Regions from separate parts of the Bradyrhizobium sp. IC4060 genome, predicted to be linked through region 2. Evidence: riboswitches for the same ligand, from Rfam matches in the RefSeq annotation. Region 2 holds a riboswitch; the other holds the start of a gene.
The links. A riboswitch is a leader RNA that binds a small molecule or an ion and turns the genes downstream of it on or off. The one in region 2 is predicted to bind cobalamin.

Region 1: linked by a shared signal. The riboswitch ahead of metE (5-methyltetrahydropteroyltriglutamate--homocysteine S-methyltransferase) and the one ahead of I6F16_RS05130 (energy-coupling factor ABC transporter permease) in region 2 are both predicted to bind cobalamin.

What each region holds. Positions count from the first base shown of each region.
Region 1 is NZ_JADYVJ010000023.1:43,557-60,373, forward strand. Features, by position in the region: partial or broken gene I6F16_RS35385 (IS66 family transposase) at 1-4, shown strand, start outside; gene I6F16_RS35390 (LysE family translocator) at 36-722, opposite strand; gene I6F16_RS35395 (Lrp/AsnC family transcriptional regulator) at 764-1,216, shown strand; gene cysN (sulfate adenylyltransferase subunit CysN) at 2,558-4,441, opposite strand; gene cysD (sulfate adenylyltransferase subunit CysD) at 4,441-5,397, opposite strand; gene I6F16_RS35410 (sulfotransferase) at 5,608-6,711, opposite strand; gene I6F16_RS35415 (hypothetical protein) at 7,502-7,687, opposite strand; gene I6F16_RS35420 (hypothetical protein) at 9,328-9,663, opposite strand; gene I6F16_RS35425 (hypothetical protein) at 9,660-9,950, opposite strand; partial or broken gene I6F16_RS35430 (IS3 family transposase) at 10,105-10,363, opposite strand; gene I6F16_RS35435 (hypothetical protein) at 11,831-12,391, shown strand; gene metE (5-methyltetrahydropteroyltriglutamate--homocysteine S-methyltransferase) at 12,906-15,251, opposite strand; cobalamin riboswitch at 15,352-15,556, opposite strand; gene I6F16_RS35445 (nodulate formation efficiency C protein) at 16,536-16,817, shown strand, end outside.
Region 2 is NZ_JADYVJ010000001.1:1,078,045-1,092,364, forward strand. Features, by position in the region: gene I6F16_RS05115 (histidine phosphatase family protein) at 1-346, shown strand, start outside; gene cobT (nicotinate-nucleotide--dimethylbenzimidazole phosphoribosyltransferase) at 353-1,405, opposite strand; gene cobF (precorrin-6A synthase (deacetylating)) at 1,411-2,160, opposite strand; gene I6F16_RS05130 (energy-coupling factor ABC transporter permease) at 2,206-2,883, opposite strand; cobalamin riboswitch at 2,920-3,139, opposite strand; gene cobA (uroporphyrinogen-III C-methyltransferase) at 3,185-3,916, opposite strand; gene I6F16_RS05140 (cobyrinate a,c-diamide synthase) at 3,913-5,223, opposite strand; gene cobM (precorrin-4 C(11)-methyltransferase) at 5,223-6,005, opposite strand; gene I6F16_RS05150 (cobalamin biosynthesis protein) at 6,002-6,370, opposite strand; gene cbiE (precorrin-6y C5,15-methyltransferase (decarboxylating) subunit CbiE) at 6,367-7,548, opposite strand; gene I6F16_RS05160 (cobalt-precorrin-6A reductase) at 7,547-8,293, shown strand; gene cobJ (precorrin-3B C(17)-methyltransferase) at 8,269-9,003, opposite strand; gene I6F16_RS05170 (precorrin-2 C(20)-methyltransferase) at 9,000-9,731, opposite strand; gene I6F16_RS05175 (precorrin-8X methylmutase) at 9,734-10,363, opposite strand; gene cobG (precorrin-3B synthase) at 10,363-11,526, opposite strand; gene cobN (cobaltochelatase subunit CobN) at 11,523-14,320, opposite strand, start outside.

The DNA of each region.
Region 1 (16,817 bases), on a different contig from region 2:
CTAAAGTTTGCAGGATGCCCTGATCGAACGAGCAGTCACCTGCTGAACTGTGATAGCTGTTCGACAATAAGCACGATTGCGATAGTAATCATCGCGACACCGGAAGCTTGTGCGACCAGCCGAGCAATGCGTGGTCTGGTTCGAAGGACAGCACGTGAGGTGGCCGACACTGCTGTGTAAATCACGGCACAATTGATTATGTGAACTACGCCCAGCAAGGCGATTTGTGCCGATATCGGCCACGTAGACAGACGACTGGTGAACTGCGGTAGGATGGCCAGGAAGAGCAGCAGCGCTTTAGGGTTGATGCCGCTGATACCAAAGCCGCGCGTCAGCCACTGATACCAACTTCCTGTCTGCTGTTGACCTGCTTCCGGAAGGGGCGGGCTCCGTGAAACCGCAAGCCCAAGATAGAGCAAGTAGGCCGCGCCGATCAGTGTAAGCCCAGTTAGGACAGACGGCACGCTGGCGACGATGGCTCCCACACCAGCGGCTACTACTGTCGTGATTGCTACGTACCCCAGCAACATTCCAGCCACGGCAGGCACTATCGCACGATCCTTCATGCCTGCCGATATCGCGTAAGCCCAATCGGCTCCTGGTGTCAGGACAAGTGACAGCGACAAAGCCCAAAAGGCGGCGACCAAACCGATTTCCATCTCATGCACCTCTGATTGCGAGATGCGGATTTTTACGGCGTCGCTGGCGAAATGTGCTCCCAAATTATTGCAATGAACGAGCGATCTGAGGCATATTCTCTCGCATGGACGCAATTGACCGCAAGATACTTGCTATTCTTCAACGCGAAGGACGCATTTCTGCTACCGACTTAGCGGAGCGCGTCGGTTTAAGCCTTTCGCCTTGCCATCGTCGATTGAGAGCGCTGGAAGAAGCCGGAGTGATAACGGATTACAGAGCCTCCGTAGAGCCATCGAAGCTGGGCCTTGGGTTTGCGGCTATTGTTTATGCGACTCTTCGCGAGGGGAGCAGAGAAAACGTGTTGGCGTTCGAGAAGGCGCTGCTCGGGGTGCCCGAGATAGTCCAAGCCCAGCGACTCTTCGGTGAGCCTGATTACATGCTTCACGTCGTCAGCAAGGACCTAGCTACATTCCAAAGACTGTACGACGACAGCCTTCTCGCCCTGCCACACGTCATGCGCCTCAATTCGACGTTGGTGATGAAAAGTGTAATCCCGAGCCGACCATTCCCGATCTGATCTCAGGTGGGAGGAAAACACCGCTTACGCTTCTCCGCGTTGCCGGCGAGATCACTCCTGCATCGCTTTGCTGTTATCAGGCCCTTGCGGTTGACTCGAGAGGACTTTGCTGCCTGCGGTCGAGTTCGAGTTGATGATGATTGAGCGATCCTTGCTGGCCGCTTAGCAAGGATCAGTAGGTACCTTTCGGCGAGCAGCCGTGCGACAGAGCATGTTGTCCTGATTTGCTGGGAGTGCGTCGAGCCGAGTCCAGATGAGTGGTGCAGGTCCATCTTTCAAATCGATCGTCGGCAGAATCCATTGTTCGCTACTACACGCCGCTCGCCGCGAGACATCTCACCGGGCGATCATGGCGGCGAAGGTACGGTGATTTACGGCGCTCAAACGCCTCAGCCGGCGAGCCACCCATCACCGGCACTCGGTGAGCGCAAGTACCTCGCCCATGAGGCACTCTGGTTCGAGGATAGTCACTTCCGAGCCGTTCTGCTCGCTTTGATTCCTCCGCAGGCCCGCTCGTTGATGTGCACTCGCGTTCTACGCGATCTAAAGTGCGGTCGAGCGCGTCGATGGCTGACCAGAGCGGCTCATCGAGAGATCATTCTTTGTCGCTTGGCCAGCGATGAGCTCCCTTAACTTTTCGGTCGCGTCAATGGCCGCCTTCATGGCAACACGATGGAAGGAGGACTGGAGCATGACGCGAACACGCAACGGAGCTCCGTAGCGCAGGATGGCTAATGGTCGCGGCAGCGTTGCCTCGCGATGAAGGCGCTGGGCGTACGCCGACCGTGTTCGCCTACGAGCGGCGGCCAAAAGGAAGCAAGCTTGCCGGACGTTACCATAGGTCACGACAGGATGGATCGCGACCGATTGCTCGCTTCAGATTGATCAATATACCTGGAGTAAGCCCAGGCTCGCCGGATAGCCAGCCCCGGAAAACCGCGGCCCGCGCTTCGTACTCTGCGGGAGAGTAAAGCCGCCCGAGTCCGCGGCCCCGGCGCGGCTTTAAAGGCAGATCGGCGTGTCCTTGGCCGCACGCGCAGCAAGAAGCGCGAAGCACCCCCCTCAACCTAGTGGAAGTCGGACTTCCTCTCTGGCCTTTCTCACCGCATCGTAGACTCTGATCTGCAGCATGGGACGGCGTCTCTTGAGCTCCACCGCTCCATCCTTGCTCGCGTACTCGGTTTTGAATTGACCATCCACTTCGAGCACATAACCGGAAGCTGGGAGTACACGAGAGGGTGCGACCATTCTGTTCCTTTCGAGCGAAAAGTTTGACCGCAGGTCCCGCCTGAGCCGCGCCGGCAGGATATTGTGCGAATTGATGACGTGGCGCGAGCACATCTAACCATCAAGAATTGAGCGCGCTATCAAGACATCCACTACCGCTTTCGCTGAATGCTCTAGGTTCTGCTCCATGGTCCTGAGATGAATATCCGGTGTTTCTGGTGCCTCGTAGCAGGCGTCGATTCCGGTGAAGTTCTTGATGTTGCCTGATTTCGCCATTGAGTACAGCCCTTTCGGGTCTCGCCGCGCGCATTCCTCGATCGGCGTATCGACAAAGACTTCTATGAACTCTTCGTCGCCAACAAGGATGCGCACCCTGTCCCGTTCGGCTCTCGTGGGCGAGATGAACGAGCAGATCACAATCAAGCCGCTGTCGGCCATCAACTTGGCAACTTCACCGACACGCCGAATGTTCTCCACGCGGTCCGCCTCCGAGAAGCCCAGATCGGCGCTTAATCCGTGTCGGAGGTTGTCGCCATCCAGCAGCATTGTATGCCGCGACATCGCAAACAGCTTTTGATCAACGAGGTTCGCAATCGCCGACTTTCCCGCGCCGGACAGGCCGGTGAACCAAATGACGCAAGGCTTCTGATTCTTGAGCGCGGCACGTTCCCTCCTATCCACGGATAGGGCTTGCCTAGCAATATTGGCGGTCTGCCGCAGCGGAACGGCAATCATGCCGGCCCCCGCCGTACGATTGGTGTAACGATCGATGACGATGAATGATCCGGTCTTCCGATTGACGTCATAAGCATCGAATACTGCGGGCATTGTGGTCGCAACATTACAGAAGGCGATCTCGTTCAACGAAACCATCCCGGCGGCCAGATGCGCACAAGTGTTGACGTCGATCCGATGCCGAATTTCGGTAATGCTGCCGGAAATCGTCTGCGATCCGATCCGCAGGATGTAATTGCGTCCGGGAGCGAGCGGCTCCTCGTCCATCCAAATCACATAAGCAGCGAATTGGTCGGCGACCTTCGGTTGATCGTCCGGTCGGGACAGAATGTCGCCGCGGCCGATATCAATTTCGTCTTCCAGTGTAATGGTCACCGCATCCCCGGCTTCGGCGCCGACAAGGTCGCCACCGTGGGTCACGATCCGCTTGATGCGCGTGGTCCGTCCCGACGTGGCGACAATGATCTCATCCCCCGCCGAGATCCTCCCCGAAACCACCGTCCCGGCATAGCCCCGAAAATCCGGATTTGGCCGGTTCACCCATTGTACCGGAAAGCGGAAAGCCTGGCTTGCGGTGCCGGACTGGATGTCAATGCTCTCCAAATATTCAAGCAGGCAGGGACCACGATACCAGTCGGCACGCGCGGAGCGGTCTACGACGTTGTCGCCGTATCGCGCCGAGATCGGGATCGGAACGATCGAGGTGAAGCCGAGACCGGCGGCGAAGGCCATATAGTCGCACGCGATCCGATCGAAGCACTCCTTGTCGTATGCGACAAGATCGATCTTGTTCACTGCCAGCACGATATGACGAATACCGAGCAGCGCACAGATAAAGGAGTGGCGGCGCGTCTGAACCATCACGCCTTTGCGGGCATCGATCAGGATAATGGCGAGCTGGGCTTGCGAGGCGCCGGTAGCCATATTGCGGGTATACTGCTCATGGCCGGGAGTATCGGCCACCATGAAGGAGCGCCGCGGCGTAGTGAAGAAGCGGTAGGCAACATCGATCGTAATGCCCTGCTCCCGTTCGGCCTCGAGGCCGTCCACAAGCAGCGCGAAGTCGATGTTATCCCCGGTGCTACCGTACTTGATGCTGTCGCGTTCCAGCGCCGTGATCTGATCGTGGTAGATCATCTTGCTGTCGTGCAGTAATCGGCCGATCAGCGTCGATTTACCGTCGTCCACCGAGCCACATGTGATGAATCGTAACTGATCCTTCGTCCGGGCCGGAACCGGTTCCGTTGTCGGCTCTGTAAACATCAAAAGTAGCCTTCCCGCTTCTTCTTCTCCATTGAAGCGGCTTCATCGGTGTCAATTAGGCGCCCCTGGCGCTCCGACACGGTCGCGGTCTGCATTTCTGCGACGATACCTTCGATCGTCGTCGCATCGGATTCGATAGCCCCGCTCAAGGGATAACATCCAAGGGTGCGAAAGCGGATCATCCGCATTTCCGGCGTCTCGTCGCAGTTAAGCGGCAATCGCTCGTCGTCAACCATGATCATCGCACCATTTCGATGCACTATCGGTCTTCGTTTTGCGAAGTAGAGCGGAACGACCGGAATTTTCTCGATCATGATGTATTCCCACACCTCGAGCTCGGTCCAGTTTGACATCGCAAACACGCGCATGGTTTCGCCCTGGCGAATCCGTGTGTTGAATAGGCTCCAGAGCTCCGGCCGTTGATTACGGGGGTCCCATACATGTCCGGCCGAACGGAAGGAGAGTATCCGTTCTTTCGCGCGACTCCTTTCCTCATCGCGCCGGGCTCCGCCAAAGGCGGCATCAAATCCGTGGAGGTCGAGCGCCTGTTTCAGCGCGTCCGTTTTCATCACCTGGGTATGTAGCGCGGAGCCGGAATCGATCGGATTGATCCCACGCGCGCTGCCGTCCTTGTTGACATGGACAATCAGGTCGAGGCCGAGCCGCCTGGCTGTCGCGTCTCGGAAGCTGATCATCTCGCGGAACTTCCAGGTCGTATCGACGTGAAGCAGGGGGAAAGGTATTTTTGCCGGATAGAACGCCTTGATCGCAAGGTGTAGCAAAACGCTTGAATCTTTTCCGATGGAGTAAAGCATGACGGGCCTTTTGAACTCGGCGACCACATCACGCATGATTTCTATCGATTCAGCTTCGAGACGGTGCAGATGTTTTGGCAGCATATATCTTGTTTTCGGTGCAGGATCTCTGTTCTTCGCCGCTCTATGGCTCCAGCCCAGAGCGGGGAATATCCGCGGCAGAAATGGCCGGCCAAGGCGCACGGCTCGTCAATGAGGCCAAGACCCGTTCGACAGCACACTTCGGACGCGGCAGCATATCGCATTCTGCCGCTCGTACGGCCGGCGTGCGGCACACCTGATCGGAGATCAGCGTGCCGGTTAAGTTGGCTAAATCAACCAGCGTGGCTTGATCACAAGCATTCAGAGTCCTTAGGAGCTCCCGAGGATCTGCTCAAGCCGCGCGACCTCGCCTCGCAACATCTCGATAGCTACGTCCCGGTTCTCCGAAATGTTCCAAGTAGTGTGGGCCGACTCTCCAGCGTGAGATAAGCCGGACAGTCCTCCCGCCTTGGCACTTCGCAAATCCCACCAGGTTCGGAATATCCGACGATAGAGTTCGGTTACTTCCCGTCCCCTGTCCAGAACTCCGGCTTTCTGGGCATGCAGCAGTTCCTGCTCATATCCGAGTTCCACCAAAAGCTCGGCACCGACCAGATCGGTCACGGTTTGCATCTCTTCGACGCTCAATTGAGATTGCCATGATTTGACAGAGCTTTCGTCGATGGTGTTTCGTTCCAGGATTTTTCGGTCTCCAAAGCTGCTGGACTGAAGATAATCTACTCGTCCCATGCTCGCCGATGCGACGCCTCCTGGATCACAGCCGAGCGCTGTCAGTAGACGCTGGATTTCCTGGTCCGGGTGCGCCACGAGCAGTTCGTATTGCACCAAATGAGTCTGCGGGCGAATACGTTGCGCGGCGAGCCTAGGAAGACCCAAAACCAAATCGGCCAGTGAAGATATTATGCCATCGGGCAGTCGAAGCATGAGGTCAGCGAGACTGGATACGCTCACCGGCTGCGCGCTTTCTGCCCGCAGTGGGATGCCCCACGTCGATTTCAGTGAAGCGGCGATGGCGTAGGGATTGCGCATCAGAAGGATGTGTGGCGATTCCGGATAGACGGATTCAACAAATTCAAGTGCCGTCCAATAGCGTGGTGTCTTATCTATGATGATGCGCTTACCCGCTTTTGCCAGATACTGATCGTATGCTGCATCTGCAAAAGCGCGGCTAACGATCGTGCGATCTATCCGTCCCAAGAATTCGGAGGTGGCGGCCTCAATTAGAGAGCTGCCGGCCGGATGACGCCGATCCACCTTGCCAATTGCTTCAAGCGCCAGCATTAACCAGGGTTCAGGCGGAGCCACAATGTCTGGATGGAGCTGCAGCAAATGTGCCAGGAGTGTGGTCCCGGATCGTGGAAGACCAAGGAGAAAGCACACCTCAGGTGAACGACCAAAACGTCCGCTCATCATTCAGACACTCGTGCTTGGCAAGCGCCATCTGTCGGCGCTAGCTCGATTGGGCGAAACAAAGCCGGCCGCCGGATCACATGGGGGCAACCGCTTGCGTACAAGGAGTCGAAAGGACAAGAATTTTGTCTGCCACTCATGACTTGAGACCCGTTCAGTCCGATCGGGCGGGATCACAGAACGATAACTGCAATCGCTTCCCCGATTGCTCGACCGATAAAACGAAATCAAGCAACAGCTCAATTGCACGAAGATTGACTGCAAATATAGCAAAGGTTGAAAAGAACTATACGGACGTTTGCCAAAGACCGCGCGCGGCACATCATGCGCTGGGGCATTGAAGAGGTAACTGCGACATGCACGTTGCTGAGGCTCGGCATACACAAACGTAGGCATATGAGCGGAGTGCTGCAAAGAAGCAGACTATAACGCGGACATCACACATGGCAGGACGCAGCAATCTTCTCAGCGCGGTAGCGATCCAGACGCTACTTCCAGTGAGCACCGCCGTTGGTCGGCCAACACACTGGATCGGCCGTTCATGTGGGAGATCCTCGATTGGGCCATCACCAAGGTAATGTCTTCACTGCCGATTGGTCACAACCGTTGAGACCACGTCTAAGATAGTCCGTCAATAATGAGAGGATGCTGGAGCTCCCACCGCGACAGTGAACCAGGATCCAAACACTCTCTCAGCGCGGATCCGTAAAGCTAATTTCCGACAAAATTTCTATGGGTACTGAGGGCGGCCCAGCGAGCCGCCCTATCGCGCCAGTACCAGCGCTGCTCAAAACTACCGTTGGTGTCCGAGCCCGATTCCAAGATGCAAGGCCTTCTGGCGGAGCGCACCGACGCTGCGTTTGGTCATCTTTGCTATTTTTATGACCGGGGTTCGGGCCTTCGAATGGACTTTGAGCTCCTTGATATCTGCCCTCGTCCATTCGCGCCGCTTAACGCGTTTCTTGGTTGCTTTCTTCACGATGAATGCTCCTTTTGAGAGGAGCGGCTTGTAGCATAGTTTTCACGGCACGACGACCGCAAAAAACAGACAATATGATAGAAGTGGCGCCAGCGTATAACTTGGTCATGCCTTCCAAACGCGAGACGTCTGGGCTAGTACAACTGTGGAACTGTAAACTTCATATACACCTCGCGCTCTGAGAACGTTCCAATCAACGCCCTTCTATTCGCAGCTAAGCAACTGACACTCTCTGGAATGAGTAAGCCAACCCCGAGATCAGTTTAGCCGACCGTCGTCTCGACCACGCTGATGTGCATGAAGAGGCCAGATTCTCCATCCCTCAGGTTAAATCAAGCCAATATCCCTAGCCGCGTTGAACAACTTCGCAATACCCATTACAACGCCACTGTTTCCAAATGTGAACTTCGAGGTGTAGTTGAGTACATCACCATCAGCAAGGGGGTGATCGGCTGACCGTCACGCCGGCAGCGGTTTACGTGGGCTCAATCGCTTGCCGTGGGGCGCTTTCTGCCCGCGTTCGTTCCCACCTGCGAAGTCAAAGGGGCGGTTGCTCAGCTTTCGGCTGTTGCGCGATTTGTCGCTCAACCTACGCCTGCATAGCACACCGATCTAAGTGTTCGAGCGTCTCAAAATATTCCCTTCCCTCCTCGGTGAGGATCCAGCACCCGGCCTCCCGCATCAGCTTTGGCCGAAAATACCGAGTTGGGGCGCGCGGCTGCGCTGCGCTTCATACGAGCTGGCCACTCCGGGCCGCTGCTATACAGATAGCCAATGCTGCTTAACGACTTCGATGCTTGCCCGACCGTGCGGCTGGCCGGCAGCATCTTGAGGTAGACAGCTGAAAACTCACGCACACGCCCTTGACCCAAGGAAAAGCCCGACAACGCCTATTTTGCGGTAAGCTCCAGAGGCGCGCCCCGCCTTCAAAAGAAAGCTTCCTCCTTAAGCCCAATGCGCGACACCCGCCTGCTGTCGCCGCGGTAAGCACCGCTTTCGACGGCATCGGCCACATCCTGCCCGAAGTTTCCGAAGAACGGTTCAGCATTAGATAGCTGCGTTGACTAGGAGTGTGACGAGGTCTCAAGTGTCGCCTTGGACCGGTACGAGATCAAACGACGTCGGTGGTAACCACGCTGTTGTACATCTTGACGAATGACGTCGCTCACGGAACGAACCGCCCGCTTCTTTCTCTTCCAATTGCCGTCCAATCCCGCGGGGATCCCAAAGCCTGTCGGAATGACCAAAAGATCGTGTCTTTGGTTCAAATAGATATCGAACATGTGGTGTCTTTTGTCGCACGAGCGTAGACCGGCCGTTCATCGGTTTGGTGACATCGAAGCAACAGTCTCCCTTAAAGTCACTGGACGATCAAATGACATTCGAAAGCTCCCGTCCTGATACGTCAAGACCGTCACGGGCACGATGGTGGCGCAAGATGTGAGCGTGTTCACGTCCCAACTTAGGGTCCGCTGACAGGCGCACTCGCCGATCGTCGGCCTGAAACGTGGCGAGAGTACATCTAATTGACTCAGCTACTTTGCGGCTTTGCGGAACCTACGCTACAGTTTTTTGGTTCTGGCAACTAGTTGATGCAGCATAACCTTGACCAGTCCTAGCGAGCACACCCTCGCCAGCTATCAGGCTTCCCAAGCAATGGCTTTACGAGGCGCCGCCTCGGGAAGCAGACGATTACGTTTATCGCCGGTATAGTTGAAGAAATCCTCCGTCCCGTCTTCGCGGACCGTGTCGAGAGTAAAGCAAATAAAGATCCACCTATGGCGGTGCCGAGCCGGTATGACCGGAAAGCGACTGTGTTCAAGGATCCGGGCCAGTTCGGGGCAGGCGTCGTTGACTAAAACGACGTCAGGAGGGACCGAAAGGACGTTGATATCTATGTAAAGACTGGACAACGGCAGATCGTCATCGTCGTAAGCTGGGGAACCATTTTTGAGTGGTTCGGGCGCGACTATCACTTGCGCATTGCTTCTGGCAAATAATCAGCCACCTTTTCAAGACCGCACGAGCAAAGGGTCATCGGTCGATGCACCTTCACGTTAAGCTCCCGCAACGGGTTCACAATTCCTTCGACGTCCTCATTCAGTTCGTCGAGATAGCGGTCCTGGATTCGGTGGCGGACCCGTGCGCCAGCTTGCGTACCTGCTGCCGCCGACGAGAGAACGCGGACAATACCACTCCCAGCGAAGCTTAAGATTGATATAAGAGAATAGATCGCAAGAGAGTTCGCGATCGTGAGCCGCATGATTGGTGGCCGTACCCACCACGACTTCCTTCACTTTCGACCCCTCGTCGTACGAATTTAAGGTCACGCTTCCGGTATTGGCCGTGCCTTCAGGATTCCACAGACCGACTGCCGATCTGTGCCGATTGTGTAAGTGGAGCGTCTGCCATAGTAAGGCTACCGCACGGAATGGCAGCGGCCGGAAGTAAGCTTGATCCGGAGCGCCGCCGCCAAGGCTCGAAGGCGGACGCCGGCCATTGTAGAAGGCGAGGTATCGTCCGCCCGAGACGCGGGCGTCGGACACAGTCTCATAGGCATGCTCGACGAATTCGTTGTCGCGCCGGGCAAGCAAGGGGGATGCCATGACTGGCGAGCACGCTGGTGAACGTCGGGCCCGTGAACTACGAGCCTTGGTCGGTGAAGATGTCCCGCTTTCGTGGAAATCTCAGGAAGGGCGAAACCCTTGCTTGCTCATGAGAAGCTCGTCCTTGGGGATCCTCGAAAGGCTGATTGGATGGATTAGCTAATGCAGGTGAGGTTCGAAGCTCCAACACATCGGCGAAGATTGTCCAATCGCGGACACTCTTTTGCTTGCAAAAATCAGTCTCCGCCTGCTGAGCAGCAGCACTCAGGGAGGCGGCATCGACCTTGAATGCTGCCTGGCACGCACGATGCTCGCCGCCAGTATCGTCACAAACGGTCTTAATAAACCGAACATTAAATGAAGGCATGCCCCTCTCTTCCCGTGGTTCGCTTATCTACTATTCTGCCATTCGCACCGAGAGTACTTGATCTGCCTCAAGCAGCACCCCAAGAGGTCTGTCCGCTCGTCCGAAGATAGATCCAGATGTAACAGCGCGGCGCGAGCCGCTTATTGTCGCGAAGAACAGGGATGGCCTGTCTGTCCTACCTGCCTTATCGCACGACGCTTTGAGCCGAGGGGCAGCGCCTCTCAGGAGCCTCATGCCGACGACCGGGAAAATCAAGTGTTTGATCGAGGATTGTCTCGCAGAGACGATCGAGGGCAACATGCACTAGCATTGCAGGCGCGCGCGTGCAGATTTTCCATATGCGGCGGCGAGGCACTATACGCGCAGGCGATCGTGCAGCAATCAGGCAAGGAACCCCGATCTTGCATCCGACAGTCCACCAGCCGCCGCCACAGCAAAGCCGATCATAAGGCTTGTCGCAGCCCACGTTTCCACGAGCCCAGGTCCGGACTTCAGTGCCAAACCCTAAGGGTGGGATCAGCCCCGGCAAGGCTACCGACAATGAAAGGCGAACAATCGTTTGACCATCCGCGTGCACGGAGCAATGAGGAAAAATGCTGCCGTAACCCTTGGAGCGTGAGTTGCGCCTCAAATCAACACGCTGGCGTCTTGCAGAGAGTGCGAGGCCCTGGCGGACTCCCGAGTTCGGACATGTCGACTGCCAACGCGGGCGTCTGTGGCACGTAGCTGCCGCTCGAGCTCAACCACTCCGGATGGACTGGCCTTTTGACCCGCATCAATGCTGCGGCGACTCCGTCCTGATAGCAGTCATCTTCTAGTAAGGTCATACGCATGGCGGAAAGAACGACTTGAGCCCATGATGCTTTCATGTCCGGGTACCAGCGATCACTTTTTAGGACTCCTTCCGGACGCAGCCGAGCCGCGGGTCGATGACCTGCACATGATAAGTTGCGCCGCTTGCGATGGCGTCTACTTTATCGACCTGCGGACAGGCCCGATTATGGGCTCCGAGCGAAGCTACGTTCATTCTAATGGTGTCAACCGAATCCGGCGTCTTCGCGCGCTCGCTGGAGCGCGTGGTACGCGCGCGAGAGCGCGGCTGAGGTCGCCCGCACACCCACGCCATGACGCTGCAGAACACGGAGATGTGTCACCAACAAGAGATGTGACATGACGGAAAGCCGGACCATCTACCCCGCCGCGGGCCGGATTGCTGGAGCTGCAGACCAGTTTAGTTCGTGCAGAACAGTTACAAATACCAACAGCCGAGGTCTTGAGCTGACCCAGATCGATTCGACTGAAGCTCAGGCCTTGTTTCCCGGCGGAAATCTAAATATTTCGGTTCGCGAGCGGACCGTGTTCCGTACCAACGATGCGACGGCCGATAGCCCTCTGCCGCGGCTCACGCCATCGATACCGCGCGCCGTCCGGTCTAATCGGGCAGAGCCTGTTCGCGCGGAAACCAAGCGATGTTCGCAATGTTCACAAGGTTGTCTAAATTTGTCAGCTCGCAGCGATGAACTTCGTCCAGGATCTAATGGCGATTCGATCTGGGAGCGGCTCGAAATCATGCCGCCCTTCGATCAGGATCTGGAGATTGCCGTGATCGAGGGCAATTCAATTCACCGGGTGGTCTTTCCTTGTCGCCGGGTGTTCGGCGGATGGATCAACGCGAATACCGGAGAGCACGTCGCCGTGCAGCCGACGCATTGGCGTATCTGGCTCGGATAGCGGCGGCCATCCTGCACAATAGATTGGCGTGAGTTGAGGCAGGAACTGGGTTCGGCGTCCTCTCGTCGGAAACTATCTAGAGTTTCCTGAATGAGAGCGCCTGACGGGAAACATGTCCGAGCGGACCGATTGTGGTGGGGGCTTGCGGTGACCGTCCGGCATCACTCCTCGCATTGCTGTCGCAACCGTTCCCAATGTACTCGCGAGCGACACACCTCTGTGTAGATTTTGACTCTCAGACCAAACGATCGCTTACCACGTCATAATTAACAACGATAAATGTGTCGATATGAGTCCATATTTTCGGCGAATGTTTCTCGCCTTGATGAACCGTCGGCTATTCTCTCTCGGCCAAGTAGCGCGACGCGTCAGCGTCGTTCCTCCGGGTTCACCTCCTTCGGACCACCAACTGGGGCCTGGCATTTTGGTTGGCCCCAAGGCTTGCTCGAGATTGCGGAGAGCGCAAATGACCACAAGCAAATTCGCTTGGTCGAGAACAGACCCGAGCGCGGGATCAATGGTTTTGCGGATCGGATGCTGCACGCAGTTCGCGGGCGGCAGCGACCATGTTGGTTAGCGCAGGTCGAACCTCCTCCCAGTTGCGCGTTTTTAGGCCGCAGTCCGGATTGACCCAGAGCTGCCATTCCTGCAAACGCGTCCGAGCCAGTACCATCAGCTCCTGCATTTCGCCCACCTCGGGAACGCGTGGAGAGTGGATGTCGTACACGCCCGGTCCGATTTGATTTGGATAGTCGTACTTGCTGAATGCGTCCAGTAGCTCCATTTTCGATCGCGACGTTTCGATCGAAATGACATCCGCATCCATTGCAGCGATCGCACCGATGATGTCGTTAAACTCTGAGTAGCACATATGTGTATGAATTTGCGTTTGATCGGCAACGCCCGATGAGCAAATGCGGAAGCACTCTCCGGCCCAATCGAGATATGCCTTCCACTCCGATCGGCGCAAGGGCAATCCTTCGCGGAGTGCCGCTTCGTCGATCTGGATCATGGCCGCACCGGCATTCTCGAGATCGCGGACTTCGTCGCGGATCGCGAGCGCCAGCTGACGGCAGACCTCGCTTCGAGGAATATCATCGCGAACAAACGACCAGTTCAGGATCGTCACCGGTCCGGTCAACATCGCCTTCATCGGCTTGCTAGTTAGTGATTGCGCATAGCACCACCAGTCCACAGTGATCGGCTTCGACCGCACTACATCGCCAAACAGGATCGGGGGCCTGACGCAGCGCGAACCATAAGACTGTACCCATCCCTTCCTGGTAAATAGGAAGCCGCCGAGTTGCTCGCCAAAGTACTGCACCATGTCATTGCGCTCAAATTCGCCGTGCACGAGGACGTCAAGACCGATGTCCTCCTGCCAACGTACGGCGCGGGCTATCTCCTCCTTGATGAACCTGCCGTATTGTTCGTCGCTCATCGCGCCTAGCGCATGCGCCGCACGAGCATTTCGAACCTCTCTGGTCTGCGGAAACGATCCGATTGTCGTGGTGGGAAAAGCTGGTAGTCCAAAGCGCGCCCTTTGGATCTCGGAACGACGGGCAAATGGGCTTGCGCGCCTGCGCATCGTCTGGTCGATCGCCCTCATCCGGGTAGCGACATTGGCATCATGGATCTTCGGCGAAGTCCGGCGGGCAGTCGCAGCGCATTCCGAATCGGCAAGAGCGAGCCCAACATTTTGGTCGCCAGCGAGTGCTCGCGCCAGGATCGCAAGCTCACGCATCTTCTGAACAGAGAAAGCAAGCCAGCTCTTGACGTCGGACGTGAGCCCGGTCTCGAGTTCAACATCGACCGGCACGTGAAGCAGCGAGCAGGATGGAGCGAGCTGTACACGGTGCTTGCCGAGCTTCGCAATCGCGGGCTCCAGCCGCTGACGAAGGGACGACAAGTTCGACCGCCATACATTCCGGCCGTCGATGACCCCGAGCGACATGACGAGATCACTTCGGCCGACAGCGACGATCTTATCCAACAACTCTGGCGCTCGAACTAGATCAAAGTGCAGACCGGAAACCGGGAGGCTCAATGCGGTATCCAGATTGTCGCCTAGCTCGCCGAAATAGCTGGCAACCATGATCTTGATAGCCGGTCCCTCCTTTGCGAACCGGTTATAGGCATGTAGCAATGATTTTCGCACCGCTTCGTCCAGATCAAGGACCAGGCAGGGCTCGTCAAACTGAACCCAACTTGCCCCTCGTTCGGCCAATTCATGCAGAACGTCGATATAGACCGGTATCAAATCATCCAGTAGGGAGAGGGGCTGGAACGCGCTATCGGCACTCTTACCGAGATTTAGGAATGTGACGGGCCCGATCAGGACAGGGCGGGTTTGAAAGCCTAGAGCCTTTGCTTCCACATACTCTTCAATGGGTTTGCGAGAGCAAAGTCTGAACCCCTGTCCCTTGTAAAACTCGGGAACCATGTAGTGGTAGTTGGTATCAAACCACTTAGTCATTTCCTGCGCGGGTGCGCCAGACCCCCGCGGGCCCAGACCGCAACTCGCATCCTGATCGTCGCATTGTGATCCGCGAGCCATGGCGAAGTACGTCTTGAGGGAAACGGATTCTCCTTTCGAGGCGTAGATCTCCGGGATAGCGCCAACCATGACACTTGTATCGAGCACCTGATCATACAGCGAGAAGTCATTCGACGGAATGACCGTGACGCCGAGAGACTTCTGACGAGCCCAGTTCGCTGCGCGCAGGCCGGATGCGTCCTCGAGCAACTGCTGTTCGCTGATCTTTCCGGCCCAGTAGCTTTCAAGAGCGAATTTGAGCTCACGCCTTGGACCGATGCGTGGCGTACCGAGCGTAGCAACCGGAAGAGAGAGAAGAGACATAGTGTTAACCCCTGTTGGGGACAGAGGCCATGGCGGACGCAGGCAGAGGAAGTCGCGCGCGCGACGGCTGCTTGGCGCACCACCGAGACACCCCGCCCGTGGACCAATCTATCGTCGGGGCAGGTCTCCTGGCTCGCTGGCTCATCGCTGCTGTCCGGCCTTCCCAAAGCCGTGCGGGCTTCAGTGACATCGTTGGACAGTAGCTCGCCGCTCACAGTTGCGGGGGCAGCGCCGGCATTTGGACCGGCTTCCCTCTTAGCTCCGGATCAAGTGGGATTCGGAGAACCTCGACGAGCTTGGATTATCGGCAGGAGGACTCTTCCGTCAACCTCTCAGATTATGTGCCACGCTATCTGCGACATCTACTAGGCGAATGACCGTCCATCTCTATGATTCTCTAAACAGAGCTGTCGCAATCAGAGATGTCCTTGTCAGATGTCGGAGTGCGACTCGGAGCTGCCTTGAGGCGACGCCGCCCGCCCCATCAATGAAGGGACAAAACCAGCCCGCGTAGCGGCGATTACCGCCGTTTCGAGCAGAATGCATTCGATGCGGCTTCCGATTTCCAGCGGTTCGCCCAGCACATCCGCTGGCCAGCTATTTTCTCGACTAGAGGATCCCCATTGAACACGTCAAGGCAGGAGGCGCAATCTAGCAACATACGCGGCGAGCAGGTTGATTTTCGTGCCAGCCAGACTTCTCGGCTTCGTATCGCCAGCCATCATGTAGGCCGAACGCCGACGGCAACTTTAGCGAACCACCCGGTTCAATGACGGCAAACACACCGTCGAATCTCATCAGGCACTTGGCATCGAGGCGCTCACCTCTTCCGCAAACTATCTGTGCGGGACAAGGATGCACAAACTACGCCGATACACTGAATGGAAACATCGAAACGTGCGCAGGTCGGAAAGTCGACAATAGGGACATAAAACCCCGTGCAAATCTCCGCCTGCTGCCTGGCACGAAGAATGCAAGCCCCTCGACATGCCCAGTCTCTTCTGCTGGGGATGTCCAGCTCAGCCAATTGACGCTGTCGCTGGCTATGGAAGTTAGCGGCGCGTGACATAGAGGGGAGCGCCTGCCCGCGCGGGACAGCCGCGGGTGCCCCGTCGCGTCTCCGTAAACTTCTTGCGCTCGCTCATAGCAGGTTCAAGGTTGCCCGCCTTGAAAGATGTACGGATGAAACGTGATAGGCCGAGGGTTATGAAGAGAATGTCGGGAAGACCCGCGCTATGGCTTCGCATGGGCGGACTTCTAATCTGCCTAGCCTGGCCGGCTGCCATGAGTAACACTATTCGCGCCAGCGACAACCCACTTGTCGAAAGACTCAAGTCAACGTGGCGAGCGCAAGATGGTGAGACGATAGAACAAATCATCTCCAATGTCTCGAAGGTGGCACAGTTCGTCCCTCAGATGTGGGGGGTCGCTGAACTTGGCGAAAACGACCATGTTTTCGTTTCGTGGACCAGGCACCGAGACAACAAATCAGACGAACAGTACGCTATCACCTGGAAAGTCGCGCTCGACGGTACGATTGAGCTTGCGTCAACCTATGCGAAGCCG
Region 2 (14,320 bases):
CGAGCAGGATTTCGGCGACTGGACCGGCCATCGGCATGACGAGCTCGCCGCGACCGGTGGCGAGGCCTACGCGCAGGTCTGGCGCGATCCCGCGCACGGACGGCCGCCGAATGGCGAGAGCTTTGCGGATCAGGTCGCCCGCGTCCGCCTGGGCCTGGCCCAGATTGGCGCAGGCTCCGCAGCACTGGTCGTCCATTCCGGCACCATACGCGCTGCGCTCTGCATCGCGCTCGATCTCACACCGGAAGCCGCGCTGCGCTTCGTCGTCGATCCGCTGTCGCTGACCCGGATCGACCGGCTGGCGGGCGGTTGGCGCGTCGTGTCGGTCAACCAGCGCGTGGCTTGAGCCGCATCAAGACGGTCGATCCGGCACGTTGGCCTGCGCGAACGTCGCCATGCCGTTGTGAAGTGCGCAGGCCGAGCGGACCAGCGGCAGCGCGATCGCCGCCCCCGACCCCTCGCCGAGCCTGAGATCGAGGCTGATCAGCGGCTGCACATTCAGCGCGCGCAACACCAGCCGATGTCCCTGCTCCGCCGATTGATGCGAGGGCAACAGGAACGGCTGGCAGGACGGGTTGAGACGCACTGCTGCCAGCGCCGCCACCGAGACGATAAAGCCGTCGATCAACACGGGGATGCGGCGTTGCGCAGCCGCGATGATCGCGCCCGAGATCGCCGCAATCTCGAGGCCGCCTACGGCGCACAGGATTTTTTCGGGTGACGCCCCCGCAACGCCGTGATGCGCGATCGCCGCATCGATCACCCGCACCTTGTGCGCGCGGCCCAACGCATCGACGCCGGTGCCGCTGCCCGCGATCTCGTCGGCACTCACACCGAGCAGGCTCGCAGCAATCGCTGCTGAGGTCGTGGTGTTGCCGATCCCCATCTCGCCGAAGATCAAGAGATCAGGCCGGCCGGCCTCGGCGCGCACCACCGCGCGCTGCCCGGCCTCGAAGGCGAAGGCCAATTCCGCCGGCGTGAGCGCGGCCTCGACACTGAAATCGCGGGTGCCGCTGCGCGGCTTGTCGGTGACGATTCCCGCGATCTGCGCCTCGGCCAGCGTGCCGGCGTCGACCACCTCGAGGCTCGAACCCAGCTCGCGCGCCAGCACCGAGATCGCGGCGCCACCGGCAGCAAAATTCGCCATCATCGCGATGGTGACGGCTTGCGGATAGGCCGACACGCCCTGCGCGACGATGCCGTGGTCGCCGGCGAAGATGATGATCGGCACCCGCGCGGCGCGCGGCTGCTCGGTGGCCTGCAGGCCCGCAAGCTCGATTGCGAGCTGCTCGAGCCGGCCGAGCGCGCCGGTCGGCTTCGTCAGTTGCCCCTGCCGCGCAATGGCCGCCTCGCGATGAACAGCGGAGACCTCGGGGCAGTTCTGGGTAACCCATTCGGGAAGCATGCTGCTCAACGCCTGCGCTTGATGGTGTAGCTATCCATGATCCAGCCGTGCCGCTCGCGCGCCTCTTGCCGCAACGCGACGATGCGCGGGCCGACCTCGGCCAGCGCGCCGGACATGATGATCTGATCGGGCATGCCGAGATAGGCACCCCACCAGATCTGCAGGCCTTCTGGATCCAGCGATTGGAACGCCGTGCCGCCATCGAGCATCACGACGACGGTATCGACGCCCTGCGGCCAGCCGCCTTCGCGCAAGCGCCGCCCCGTCGTGACCAGGAACGGCTCGCCGATGTCGTTGAGCGGCAGCGCATGCGCCGCGCACAGCGCCTGGATCGAGGTGATCCCAGGCACGACTTCGATTGTCGGCAATGGATCGAGCCGCCGCGCAATGCGCAGCGAAGAATCATAGAGCGAAGGATCGCCCCAGATCAGCAACGCGACCTTGCCGTCATCTTCGAGATGCCCAGCGATCGTCTGCGACCAGGTCGCGGCCACCGCATCGTGCCAATCGTCGACGCCCTTGCGGTAGTCCGACTCGGTCGCATCGCGCACGGGAAGGTCAAACTCGGCAATGCGCGTCGCTTTGTTGGTGAGCACACCGGCGCAGATCGTTCGCCTGAGATCGGCGAGATCGGATTTCGCAGTCCCCTTGCGCGGGATCAGGATGAGATCGGCGGCGTTGATGGCGCGGGTCGCGGCGCGCGTAAGCTGCGCGGGATCGCCGCAACCGATGCCGATCAGGGAGAGCGTGAGCATCGCGAGCGCGATGGGCGGCCACACCGGCCGCCCATCGCTGATCTCTTACGCCGCGTTGTGCAGGCGCGGGGTGACGAGGCCGGGCGCGGTGACGCCGCGCAGCGACTTCGCCAGCGCCAGCACCGCGAGATCGGCGAGCGGTTCGATCACGATCACCAGCGCATAAGCGGCAGCGAACGTCCCGACGCTGGCGAGATTGCTCATCGCAAAGCCGGAGCCATAGAGCGCCCAGAACGCCACCCATGCGATCACGCCGGCCTGGTAGGTCGTCGAAAGCGCCAGCGCCTGACCGTATTTCAAATCGACATAGGCGGTGTTGCGAGGGATGATCCGCGTGGCGATCGCCTGGATCGCGAACAGCGGCACCAGCAGCGTGGTGACGTTCATGCCGTATTGCGGCAGATCGACTGGCTCCAGCAGCATGCCCTGAAGCAGCAGGCCAAATGCAAGGCCGAAGGCGGCGGGCGCAGCACCAAAGAGCAGGAACAAGGTCGAGCCGAGGATGAAGTGCACCTCTGATACCCCAACCGGAAAGTGCGGCAGGATCTCGAAGAAGACGAAGACGAGAGCGGTGGTGGCCAGTGTCCGCGCCGCGAACGAGCCGGCGCCCTGCTCGCGCACGGTTTCGACCGCGAGCTTCAAGGCAACGCCGCCTGCGGCGATGCCGGTTGCGTAACTCAACACGAGCTTGGCGCCCGTCACGATCCCGGGTTCGATATGCATGGCTCAATTCCTTTCCGCCGTCACACCCGACGGCCTTGGCCTCAATACGTGCACGGCCGGTCTCCTGGCTCGCGGTTCACTGGGTTCTCCGGCCTTCCCGGACCTTGCGGTCCAGTGGCGGTTCGGAGGCCCTCACCGCTTACAGTCGCGGGGGCGGCTGGGGTTTTGGGCGCCGCAACTGGGTCCGCCCATCCCCATTCCCGATTATGCTCCGGCGCTTTGCGCCGCGTCGAGCACCATGCCGCTCTTGTGTGCCCCTTTCGCATCGCGGGCGTCAAGGGGCGAACCGATGCCGGAGCCGTCATGCCGGATATTCTCCCGCCAGCGCGCCGAACAGGATGACGGCGGCGGTGGAAGCGGCGCCGCCGCGCCCAAGCTGCTCGGCGAGCTCGGCAATCGTGGTGCGGACCAGCCGTTCGTCGGGACGCCCGAGAGATTCGGCGAACAGCGCCGGGGTGCTGGGCGCAAGGCCGTGCGCGATCAATTTTGCGGCAAGCGCCGGAAAGGTGCGCCGGCCCATATAGACCACGGTCGTGGCCTCGGGGTCGGCCAGTGCCGCCCAATTCAGATTGGGCGGCAGCTCGCCGGTGACGTCAGCGCCGGTGATGAACTGCACCCGGCGGGAGGTATACCGGCGGGTCAGGGGAATGCCGGCCTGGGCGGCGGCGACACAGGCGGAGGTGACGCCGGGAACGATCTCGTAGCCGATGCCGGCCTCGCGCAGCGTCTCGATCTCCTCCTCCAGCCGGCCGAAAATGCCGGCATCGCCTGACTTGAGCCGCACCACGCGCGCGCCGGTTGCGGCATAGTCGACCAGGAGACGGTTGACGTGGTGCTGCTTGGTCGAAGGACGCCCGGCCCGCTTTCCCACCGCGACGAGATTGGCGCCGGGCCGTGCGAGATCGAGGATCGCGCCGGAGGCAAGATCGTCATAAAGCACGACGTCGGCCTCGCGCAGCCGCGTGGCGCCCTTCACCGTGAGGAGCTCGGGATCGCCCGGACCGGCGGAAACGAAAGAGACAAAACCGCTCACCGGTCCTCCGCGATCAGATGGAAGAACGTGCCGGTGGCATGGCCACGGCGCGAGCCGGTTTCGGCAATGACCGCGCCGGTGGCATCGTGCACGACCGCGAGCGGCGTATCGGGCTGGGCGAGGATGGTCGAATAGTGGAACTCGTGGCCGCGCAGGCGCGCGCCAGGCTGATGCCCCGGCATCGGCGCAGCCAGTTCAGCAAGACGATAGCCGAGATGCATGCGGCGCTTGGCAAAGCTGGTCTCGAGGCCAAGCAGCCCCGCCATCTCATGGCTGATACCGTCGGCGTCGGTCAGGCCTGCGCCCAGCACCATATAGCCTCCGCATTCGCCATGCACCGGCCGCGTCTCGGCGAAAGCGCGCAAGCCGCTGCGAAAGCGCGCATTGCCCGCGATCTTTCCCGCATGCAGCTCGGGATAGCCGCCCGGCAGCCAGCACACGTCGGCGCTCGCATCGGGTGCTTCGTCGGCCAGCGGCGAGAACGGCACGATCTCGGCGCCCGCGGCGCGCCAAGCTTCCAGCATATGCGGATAGACGAAGGAGAACGCCGCATCGCGCGCCAGCGCGATGCGCTGGCCGGGCGGCGTCACGTTCAATCCGTTCGCCACAGCTTGCGGCGACCATTTGCCTGCCGCGTGGAGCACCGCATCGAGATCGACGTGCTCGGCGACAAAGCGCGCGGCCTCGTCGATCAGCTCGCCGATCTCGGCCTGCTCCTCGGCCTGCACGAGGCCGAGATGCCGCTTCGGCAGGCTGATCTCGGCATGGCGCGGCAGCGCGCCAAACACTTTGATGCCGGCCTCCTTCAGCGCGCGCCGCACCAGATCCTCATGGCGCGGGCTGGCGACGCGATTGAGCACGACGCCCGCAAGGCGCACGCCGGCGCGGTAATCGCGAAGGCCGGCGGCGATCGCTGCCGCAGTCTGCGCCTGGCCGGAGGGATCGATCACCAAAACCACCGGCCAGCCCAGCATCTCCGCGATATCAGCGGTCGCTCCCGTGCCGGAGACGCCGCGCGCGGCGACACCGTCGAACAGGCCCATCGATCCCTCGGCGAGCACGACATCTGAATTGCCGCCACGGCTGACGAGATGCGCGATGGTGCTGCGATCCATCGCCCAGCTGTCAACGTTGACCGAGGCGCGTCCCGTGGCTGCGGCGTGGAAGGCGGGATCGATATAGTCGGGGCCGCTCTTGAAGCACTGCACGTTCAAGCCGCGATTGCGCCAGGCGCGGGCGAGCGCCAGCGTCAGCGTGGTCTTGCCGACGCCGGAGGCCGGCGCGGAGATGACGAGGCTCGCCGGCATCACGACGCCTCCGGAAAGCGCGGCTCGGCACCGACGGGCCGGTAGCGGCGGTCGTAATCGGCGGCATAGAGACGGCTCTCGTCAAAATCGGCAGCGCCAAGCGTCTTGCCGACCAGGATCAGCGCCGTGCGCTTCATCTCGCCACCCACGAACGCATCGAGCGTTGCGAGCGTCGCACGCACGATGCGCTGCTCCGGCCAGCTCGCGCGCCAGACGATCGCGACCGGGCAATCCGCGCCGTAATGCGGCGTCAGCTCGGCGACGACCTGGTCGAGCAGATGGATCGACAGGTGGATCGCGAGCACCGCGCCGGTCGCAGCGAACGCGGCGAGCTTCTCGCCCTCGGGCATCGCGCTGGCACGGCCCGGCGTGCGCGTCAGCACGACCGTCTGAGCAAGACCGGGCAGCGTCAGCTCAGCCTCCAGCGCGGCCGCGGCAGCCGAGAACGAGGGAACGCCGGGTGTCACCGAGTAGGGAATCCCGAGCGCACGCAAACGGCGGAGCTGCTCGCCCATCGCCGACCAGATTGAGAGATCGCCGGAATGCAGCCGCGCGACATCCAGGCCTGCCGCATGCGCGGCTGCGATCTCGGCGATGATCTCGTCGAGCGACATTGGCGCGGTGTTGACGATACGTGCGCCGGGCGGGCAATGCGCCAACACGCCCTCCGGCACCAGCGAGCCGGCATAGAGACAAACCGGACTGGCCGCGATCAGGTCGCGGCCGCGCAACGTCAGCAGATCGGGCGCGCCCGGCCCGGCGCCGATGAAATGCACGGTCATGGGCCGTCTCCTTCGGCAATCGCCGCGGTCGCGGTGCGATCCTGCGAGACAACCCGTGCTGCAATCAACCGCGCGCGCGGACCGGCGACCGCGAGCGCAGCAGCCTCGGCTACAGATCCGGTGCCAAATTTCTCCGCGATGAGATTCGATTGCGTGGGCGTGTCGATGCCGGCCAGTGTCGCGACCGGAACGGCCCTGATCGGCACGCCGCATTCGCGTGCGAGCTGCTTCAGCGCCTCGATGTCGGCCTTATCGCTGACGGTTGCCATCGCCGCAAGCCCTTCCGCACCGCCCGCAGCGAGCAGCGCTTCACGCAGCGAAGCCAGCGTCACATCGCGCTTGAAGCCGAGTCCGGCGACCTTCATCGCACCACACTCCACTGCACCACGGGGCGTGCTGCCTCCCACGACCGATAGCGGCCGAGCGGGGCGGCATGAGAAATTTCGGCCCGCATCAGTTCGCCGCCGTGACGCCGATGCAGCTCGCCGAGCAGAGCTTCCGTCTCCAGCGTCACAGCATGCGCCACGAGCCGCGCACCCGGCGAGAACCGCGGCCAGATCGCATCAAATAACACTTCGTCGAGACCACCGCCAATGAAGACGGCATCCGCCGCTTCCAACCCGGCAAGAGCTTCCGGTGCCCTGCCCGTGACGACTGTGATCCGATGTGCCAGACCGAAGGCGGCTGCATTCTTGCGGATGTTCGCGGCGCGATCCTCGCGCGCTTCGACTGCACTCGCCGTCCCACCACACAGCGCCCACTCCACGGAGATCGAGCCTGAACCTGCGCCGATATCCCACAGCCGCTCGCCGGCACGCGGCGCCAGCGCCGAGAGCGCAAGCGCGCGCACCGGCCGCTTGGTGATCTGGCCGTCGTGAACGAAGACGTCGTCCGGCAGGCCCGAGCTGCGAGCAATGCCATGTGCGCCCCTCGCCTCCACGGCTACTGCCACTGGGTTTCCAGTGAGATCATCAGAAAAATCCTTGGCGCGATACTCCTGGACACTTTCGCGCGGCCCGCCGAGCGCGGCGAGAATCCAGAATGTCGAGGAGCCCCAGCCGCGTTCCGTCAGCCATTTCGCAAGATCGCTGCCGGCCTTGCCATCGCGTACCAGGCAAATGATGCGCGCACCGCGCGTCAGATACGGAACGAGACGTTCGAACGGTGCGGCGTGAAGCCCGAGGCAGACGGTGGACTCGAGTCGCCACCCCAGCTGCGCGGCCGCAAGCGAGAAGGTCGAAGGTGCGGGATGCGCGATCCATTCGCCGCTATCGAGCTTCTCGGCGAGGCTTGCGCCGGCGCCATGCCAGAACGGGTCGCCGGAGGCGAGCACCACCGTCGGCCGATCGCGGCAGCTCAGCACGACATCCGCATCGAACGGCACCGGCCATGGACGACCGCGGCTGCCAATTTCGGCAAGCGCAAGATGGCGCTCGCCGCCGAACACGGTTTCGGCCTTGGCAAGCGCCTTTCGGCTTGCCTCCGACAGCCCGGCAAGGCCATCTTCGCCGATACCGATGATGGTCAGCCAGGGATCAGACATGATTCGCGCCCTCATTCTGGGCGGAACGGCCGATGCGAGCCTGCTCGCCGCGGAGATCGCGCGCGCCGGCATCGATGCCGTCTATTCCTATGGCGGCCGCACCCGCGCGCCCGCCGATCAGCCGCTGCCGACGCGCATCGGCGGGTTTGGCGGCGTGAGCGGGCTGGCCGACTACATCCGCCGCGAAGGCATCACGCATGTCATCGACGCGACGCATCCGTTCGCTGCCGAAATGAGCCGTCATGCGGTCGAGGCCTGCGCGGACACCAATGCGCCGCTGATCGCGCTGGAGCGCGCGCCCTGGACCAGGGTGTCCGGCGACAACTGGATCGAGGTCGCCGACGTCAACGCCGCCGTTGCGGCCCTGCCCGAGGTGCCGACAAACGTGTTCCTCGCCATCGGCCGTCAGCACATCGCGCCGTTCGCGGCCAAGCCGCAACATGCCTACACGCTGCGTTTCGTCGATCCGCCCGAAGCGTCGCTGCCCTTCGCGGCCGATGTGATCGTATCGCGTGGCCCCTTCACCCTCGACGGCGAGTTGGAGATGCTGCACACGCGCGGCATCGCCTGGATCGTCGCCCGCAATTCCGGCGGCGACGGCGCGCGCGCCAAGATCGACGCGGCGCGCATGCTCGGCCTTCCCGTAATCATGATCTCGCGACCAGAGCTGCCCGAGCGCCACAGGGTCGAGAGTGTCACTGACGTGATGCAATGGCTCGGTCATTCTGCGCGCCTCGGCGCATAGACCCAGCGGCCGACGCGGCGCGTCTGCGAGTTGCCGAGGATCACCAGCGTGCGCATGTCGGCCATCTCGGGCGTCGCCTGGTTCAGCGTCACGATCTCGATCTTTTCATCGGCCGCGCTGATCGCGCGCGCGAAGATCATGAGACGCTCGCCGCAGCCGGCCTCGCGAAGCAGCGCCAGCGCACGGCCGAATCCTTCCGGGCGGCTGGCCGAGCGCGGGTTGTACATCGCGATGGCAAAATCGCCTTCCGCCGCGAGGCGCAGGCGCTTCTCGATCACCGCCCACGGCTTGAGATTGTCGGAGAGATTGATCGCACAGAAATCATGGCCGAGCGGCGCGCCGGCACGCGCGGCGGCCGCCAGCATCGCGGTGACGCCGGGCAGCACACGGATCGAAAGTTCACGAAATTCCGGCGCCTGCTCGAGCGCCTCGAACACGGCGGATGCCATCGCGAACACGCCGGGATCGCCAGAAGAGACGACGACGACCTGACCGCCTTCGGCGGCAAGCCGCAGGGCTTCGCTCGCGCGTTGCAGCTCTTCGCGATTGTCGGATGGATGCAGAGTGAGCCCAGGCCGCGGCGGCACGCGCGCGACATAGGGCGCATAGCCCAGAATGTCGGTCGCCGTCGCAAGCGCGGCGGAAACTTCCGGCGTCACCAGCGCGTCGCTGCCCGGCCCGAGGCCCGCGATGGTCAGTGTGCCTGTCATTCGGCGGCATCCAGATGCCGGCCCTTGCCGTGCACGAGCACGATCGCGAAATAGGGACAATCGGCCGCATCGATCTCGGCGAGCCGCACCACGCGCTCGCCTGGCATGGTGCCACGCTCAACCAGCCAGGCATCGGCGAGCCGCCCGGCGGAGCTGAGCGCGCGGCGCACTTTTGCGAGATTGCGGCCGGTCTTCATGACGACCAGTGCATCGGAATCGCGCATGCGGCGTTCGAGCTCGGCCTCGGGCAGCGTGCCCATCAGCACCGTCGTCACGTCGTCGCCGAGCGCGATCGGCCGGCCGACGCCGTTCCAGCAACCGACCATGCCGGGAATGCCGGCGATCACCTCGATCTCGACGCGGCTTTGCAGGCGCGTGTGCAGATGCATGAACGATCCGTAAAAGTAAGGATCGCCCTCGCAGAGCACGACGACGTCGACGGCGCGCGAAAGCCGCGCCAGGCGCTCGGCCCATTCGTCGTAGAAGCCGGCGAGCAGCTGGACATATTCGGGGCTGTCGAAAGCGATCTCCGTCGTAACAGGATATTCCATGGGATATTCGGTAACGCCCGCAGCCAGCATGCCATCGACGATGCGGCGCGCCTGACCGGGCCTGCCCTTCTTGCGAAAATAGGCGACGTGGCTAGCGCCCCGCACCGTACGATCGGCACGCACGCTCATCAGATCAGGATCGCCGGGGCCGAGACCGCAGCAGATGATGCGTCCCATGGCTATTCGCTCCGGCTTGCCAGCGCGTTCACGGCAGCAACCGTGATGGCGGAGCCGCCGAGGCGGCCTTCGACGGTGAGCGCCGGTGCCGGCGGATCGGCCATCAGCGCGGCCTTGGATTCGGCCGCGCCGACGAAGCCGACCGGACAGCCGATGATCGCAGCCGGCCGCGGGCAGTCGCGATCCTCCAGCATGTTGAGCAGATGAAACAGCGCGGTCGGTGCATTGCCGATCGCGATGATCGCGCCATCAAGATGCGGCCGCCACAGCTCCAGGGCCGCGGCCGAGCGCGTGTTGCGCATGGACTGCGCCAGCGCGGGCACGGCGGGATCGCCGAGCGTGCAGATCACGGCATTGGCCGCGGGCAGTCTTGCCCGCGTAATGCCTTCGGACACCATGCGCGCGTCGCACAGGATCGGCGCCCCCTTCTGCAAGGCCGCGCGCGCGGCAATCGCCATATCAGGGGTGAAGCGGATATGCGCCTCGAGGCCAACCATCCCGGCGGCATGGATCATCCGCACCACCACCTGCTCCTCGTCCGACGTGAAGCGCGCGAGATCGGCCTCGGCCCGGATGGTGGCAAAGGATTGCCGGTAGATCACAGCGCCGTCGGTCTCGTAGGTGTGCGGCATCAGTTCCCTCCGACCAGGATGGAGGGATCGCTGACGATGTCGGCGCCGTTCAGCCCGCGCAGGACCGGCGCGTCGCGGGTCGAGCCGTCGCGGACGAGATCGAACCCGGCGCGCGTCGCAATCAGGGTAACCGCAGCCGCGCCGGAATGGGCGCAGCCCTTGCCGCAGCCGGAGACGTGGAGTCGCGCGTCGGCGGGGATGCGCGGCGCCAGCGCCGCGGCCAGCGCGCGCGTATCGGCATGGGCCTCGCGGCAGCGCGGCGCGCCGCTGCAGGCGATGACGCGTAGGGCCGGATCGAACGGCTCGGTGATGAGCCCCGTCCCGTTCGGCATCTCGCGCTTGCCTTCGCTCAGCACCATCCGCCACGGGGTCATGCGCAGCGCATGGCCGCAAGCAGAGAATTGATGCAGCGTCGCGTGCAGCATCTGCCCGAACGCAACGCCAACCATCGCGCCTTGCGGATAGTGCCCGGGACGCACCGCGGCCATCACCGGCGCAGGCTCGGTCTCGCCGCGCAAGGATTGAGGCAACACGGCGCCGGATGCGATGTGGGCTGCCATGCGCCCTCGCCCGCCGTTTGCACCGCCGGAGATGATGAACCAGCTTGCGAGCGCCAGCGCCGCGCTCACGGCCTGTCCGCGTTCAACGGAACGACCGAGCTTGGCGCCATCGGCCCGCACCAGGAGACCGCCCGAGCGGTCGCGCTCGATGCGGATGTCGGCGGAATCGCCAGCGAGAACACGCGACCGCCCGTCATCGATGGCGAAGCCGAACTTGGTGGGAAGCGCCAGGCCAGAATCGGCAAGCGCCTCCTCGAGCTCCGCGGCGAGCGACTGCGTTTCGTCGCCGTTGCTCCAGAACGGCGTCACCAGGATGTTGCGCCTGGCTTCGATGTCGGCGTCGGGATCGAGCAGTGCCAATCGCGCAAGACCATCGAGCAACGGCCGATGGCCGTCCTCATTCACGCCCCTGATCTGCAGATTGGCCCGGCTCGTGACGTCGATCAGACCATTGCCGAAGCGCTCGGCGAGTTCCGCAAGCCCGGAGATTTGTGGTGCTTCAAGGCGTCCCCCGAACGGACGCACGCGCACCACGAGCCCGTCGCCCGATTGCATCGGGCGCAGCGCGCCGGGACACCAACCCTTGACCGTGGTCGCGCTCATGAGGCCTCCCGCAGCGCTGCCGCAATCGAATTGCGACGTGTTCGCCAGAGCGAGGCCTCGTGCAGGCGCGTGAAGCAGGTTTCCATTGCGGCGAGTGCGGACGGATTTTCGCGCGCCATGAAGGCGCGGACGTCGTCGTTGCCGAGTGTCGCGTCGTAATAGAGGTCGAACAGATGCGGCGGCACGGGGCCGGCGAGATACGCAAAGGCGGCCATGTGCTCCAGCGTCGCGGTGATCTCGGCGGCGCCGCGGAAACCGTGGCGCATCATGCCGGCGATCCAGGCCGGATTGGCCGCGCGGGCACGAACGACGCGCGAGATCTCTTCCGTCAGCGTGCGCGCATGCGGCTCGCCGGGCCGCGTCGCATCGAGGTGATAGAGCGACGGCACGCCTGCCCCGAGGTGCACGGCAGCCGCGGCGATGCCTGCCTCATGCGCGGCATAATCGGCGGCGAGCAGCAGATCGGTTTCGGGCAAGTCCTGGACGTGGACAAAAGCGTCGGCGGACGCGAGACGCTGTTCGATACCTGCGCGATCCGGCTGCATCGTGCCATCGGCAGAGAACGCCCAGGACGATGCCGACAGCCACGCTTCGCCTGCGGCCTCGCGCGTGTCCGGCGTGAAGGCATCCGGGATAGCCGAGAGGCCGACGCCGTATTGTCCGGGCCGCGGCGCGAACACGCGGGACGCACGCTGGCGATAGGGATTCTCATCGCCCTCGTCCTCGCGCGCGGCGAGCGCCTCGGCGGCGGCTTCGAACAATTGCCCGAGACCCGCGAAGACGTCGCGGAACAGGCCGGATACCCGCAGGGTGACGTCGATGCGCGGACGGCCGAGCTCGGCCGGGGCGATGATGTCGTAACCGGTGACGCGGCCGGAAGCGTGATCCCAGCGCGGCGCAAGGCCCGCCAGATGCAGCGCCATCGCAAACTCTTCGCCTGCGGTGCGCATGGTCGCCGAGCCCCAGAGATCCACCACGAGGCCCTTCGGCCAGTCGCCGTGATCCTGCAAGTGACGGCGCAGCAGCTCTTCGGCGAGTTTTATCCCCTGCGCATGCGCCGACGGTGTCGGCACCGCACGCGGGTCGACGGCGAAGAGATTGCGCCCGGTCGGCAGCACATCCTGACGCCCGCGATACGGGGAGCCCGACGGCCCGGGGGCAACGCGTTTTCCGGCGAGCACGGAACGCAATGCATCGCGCTCCGCTTCGCCGCAGGCACCGCGGCCGAACACGTGCAGGCCATCGCCGAACTGGCTCTCCTTGAGGTCGCAGACGAAGCGGTCGATCCGCGGGATGGCTTCGGCCGGTGCGGCCATTGCATCGAGGCCGAGATCGTCTTCGAGGCCCGCCGCGCGCGCCTCGTCGCGGATCGACGCGATCAGGCGCTGGCGACGGGCGGGATCGAGACCGTCAGCGGTCGAATATTCGTCGAGCAGCCGTTCGAGCCGACGAAGCCCCTCCGGCACCGCGGATGTCTCAAGCGGCGGCGGCAGATGGCCGATCGTGACCGCGCCGATGCGCCGCTTGGCCTGCGCGGCCTCGCCGGGATCGTTGACGATGAAGGGATAGATGACGGGGAGATCGCCGATCAGCGCTTCCGGCCAGCACGCTTGCGACAGCGCCACGGATTTGCCGGGCAGCCATTCCAGCGTGCCATGTGCGCCCATATGCACGACAGCATCGCAGCCTTGCTGCCTGAGCCAGAGATAGAATGCGACATAGGCGTGGCGCGGCGTGCAGGCGAGATCGTGATAATCGGCATCGCGCGAGGCCGCGTCGCCGCGCTCGGGCTGGACTGCGATGACCGACCGGCCGCACGCGATGGCGGCGAAGTGGAACGCACCATCGCGGCAGCTCGGGTCGTTTTCCACCGCGCCCCAGGCGCGCGCGAGATCGTCCTGCAAGGATTGCGGCAGGCGCGACAGCCCCGCTCGATAATCGGCGACGCCCCAAGTCAAACTCTGCTTCAACAGTGTCTCGCCGAGCGCATCAACCGGCGCAACGTCGAAGCCGACCTCAGCGACATCGGAAATCAAAGCCTCGACCGACGCCAACGCGTCGAGACCAACGGCGTGCGCGATCTGATGCGGACGGCCCGGATAATTCGAGAGCACGATCGCCAGCCGCTTCTCGCCGGCGGGCTTCTCCGCGAGGCGACGCCAAGCCGCGACGCGCGTGGCAACGGCGTTGACGCGCTCTTCGTCGGGCCTGTGCGCTAGATGCGCGAATTGCAGATCGGGATCGCGCTGACCGGCCGATTTGAAACTCACCACGCCTGCGAACAGGCGGCCGTCGACCTCCGGCAGCACGACATGCATCGCGAGATCGCCGGGCGACAGGCCACGCAGTGATTCCGCCCAATCCTCGCGCCGCGCCGTCGAGAGCGCGACCTGGAACACCGGACAGGACGCGGCATCGAACGGCGTCGTGCCGTCATCGCCAAGGGCCGAGAACGCCGTCGCATTGACGATCGCCGCCGCAGGATGTTGCGCCAGATGCGCGCGCAGCCAGTCGGCAACGCCCGGCGCCTTCAGCGAGGTGACGAACACGCCGTAGGCGTCAAATCCCTTCTCGCGCAACGCGGCAATCAAGGCGTCGACCGGCCCGGTATCGGCGGCCGTGAGATAGGAGCGATAGAACGTCACGAGTGCGCGCGGCTTGCCCTCGCCGCCCGCCGGCGCGGCAATGACGCCGCGCGCGGGATCGTAGAATCCCATCTCGGGCACGGTCATCTCGCCGATGACCGGGCCGGCATAGAGGCCCGAGGCCAGCGCGAGCTGCGCGATCGCGGCTT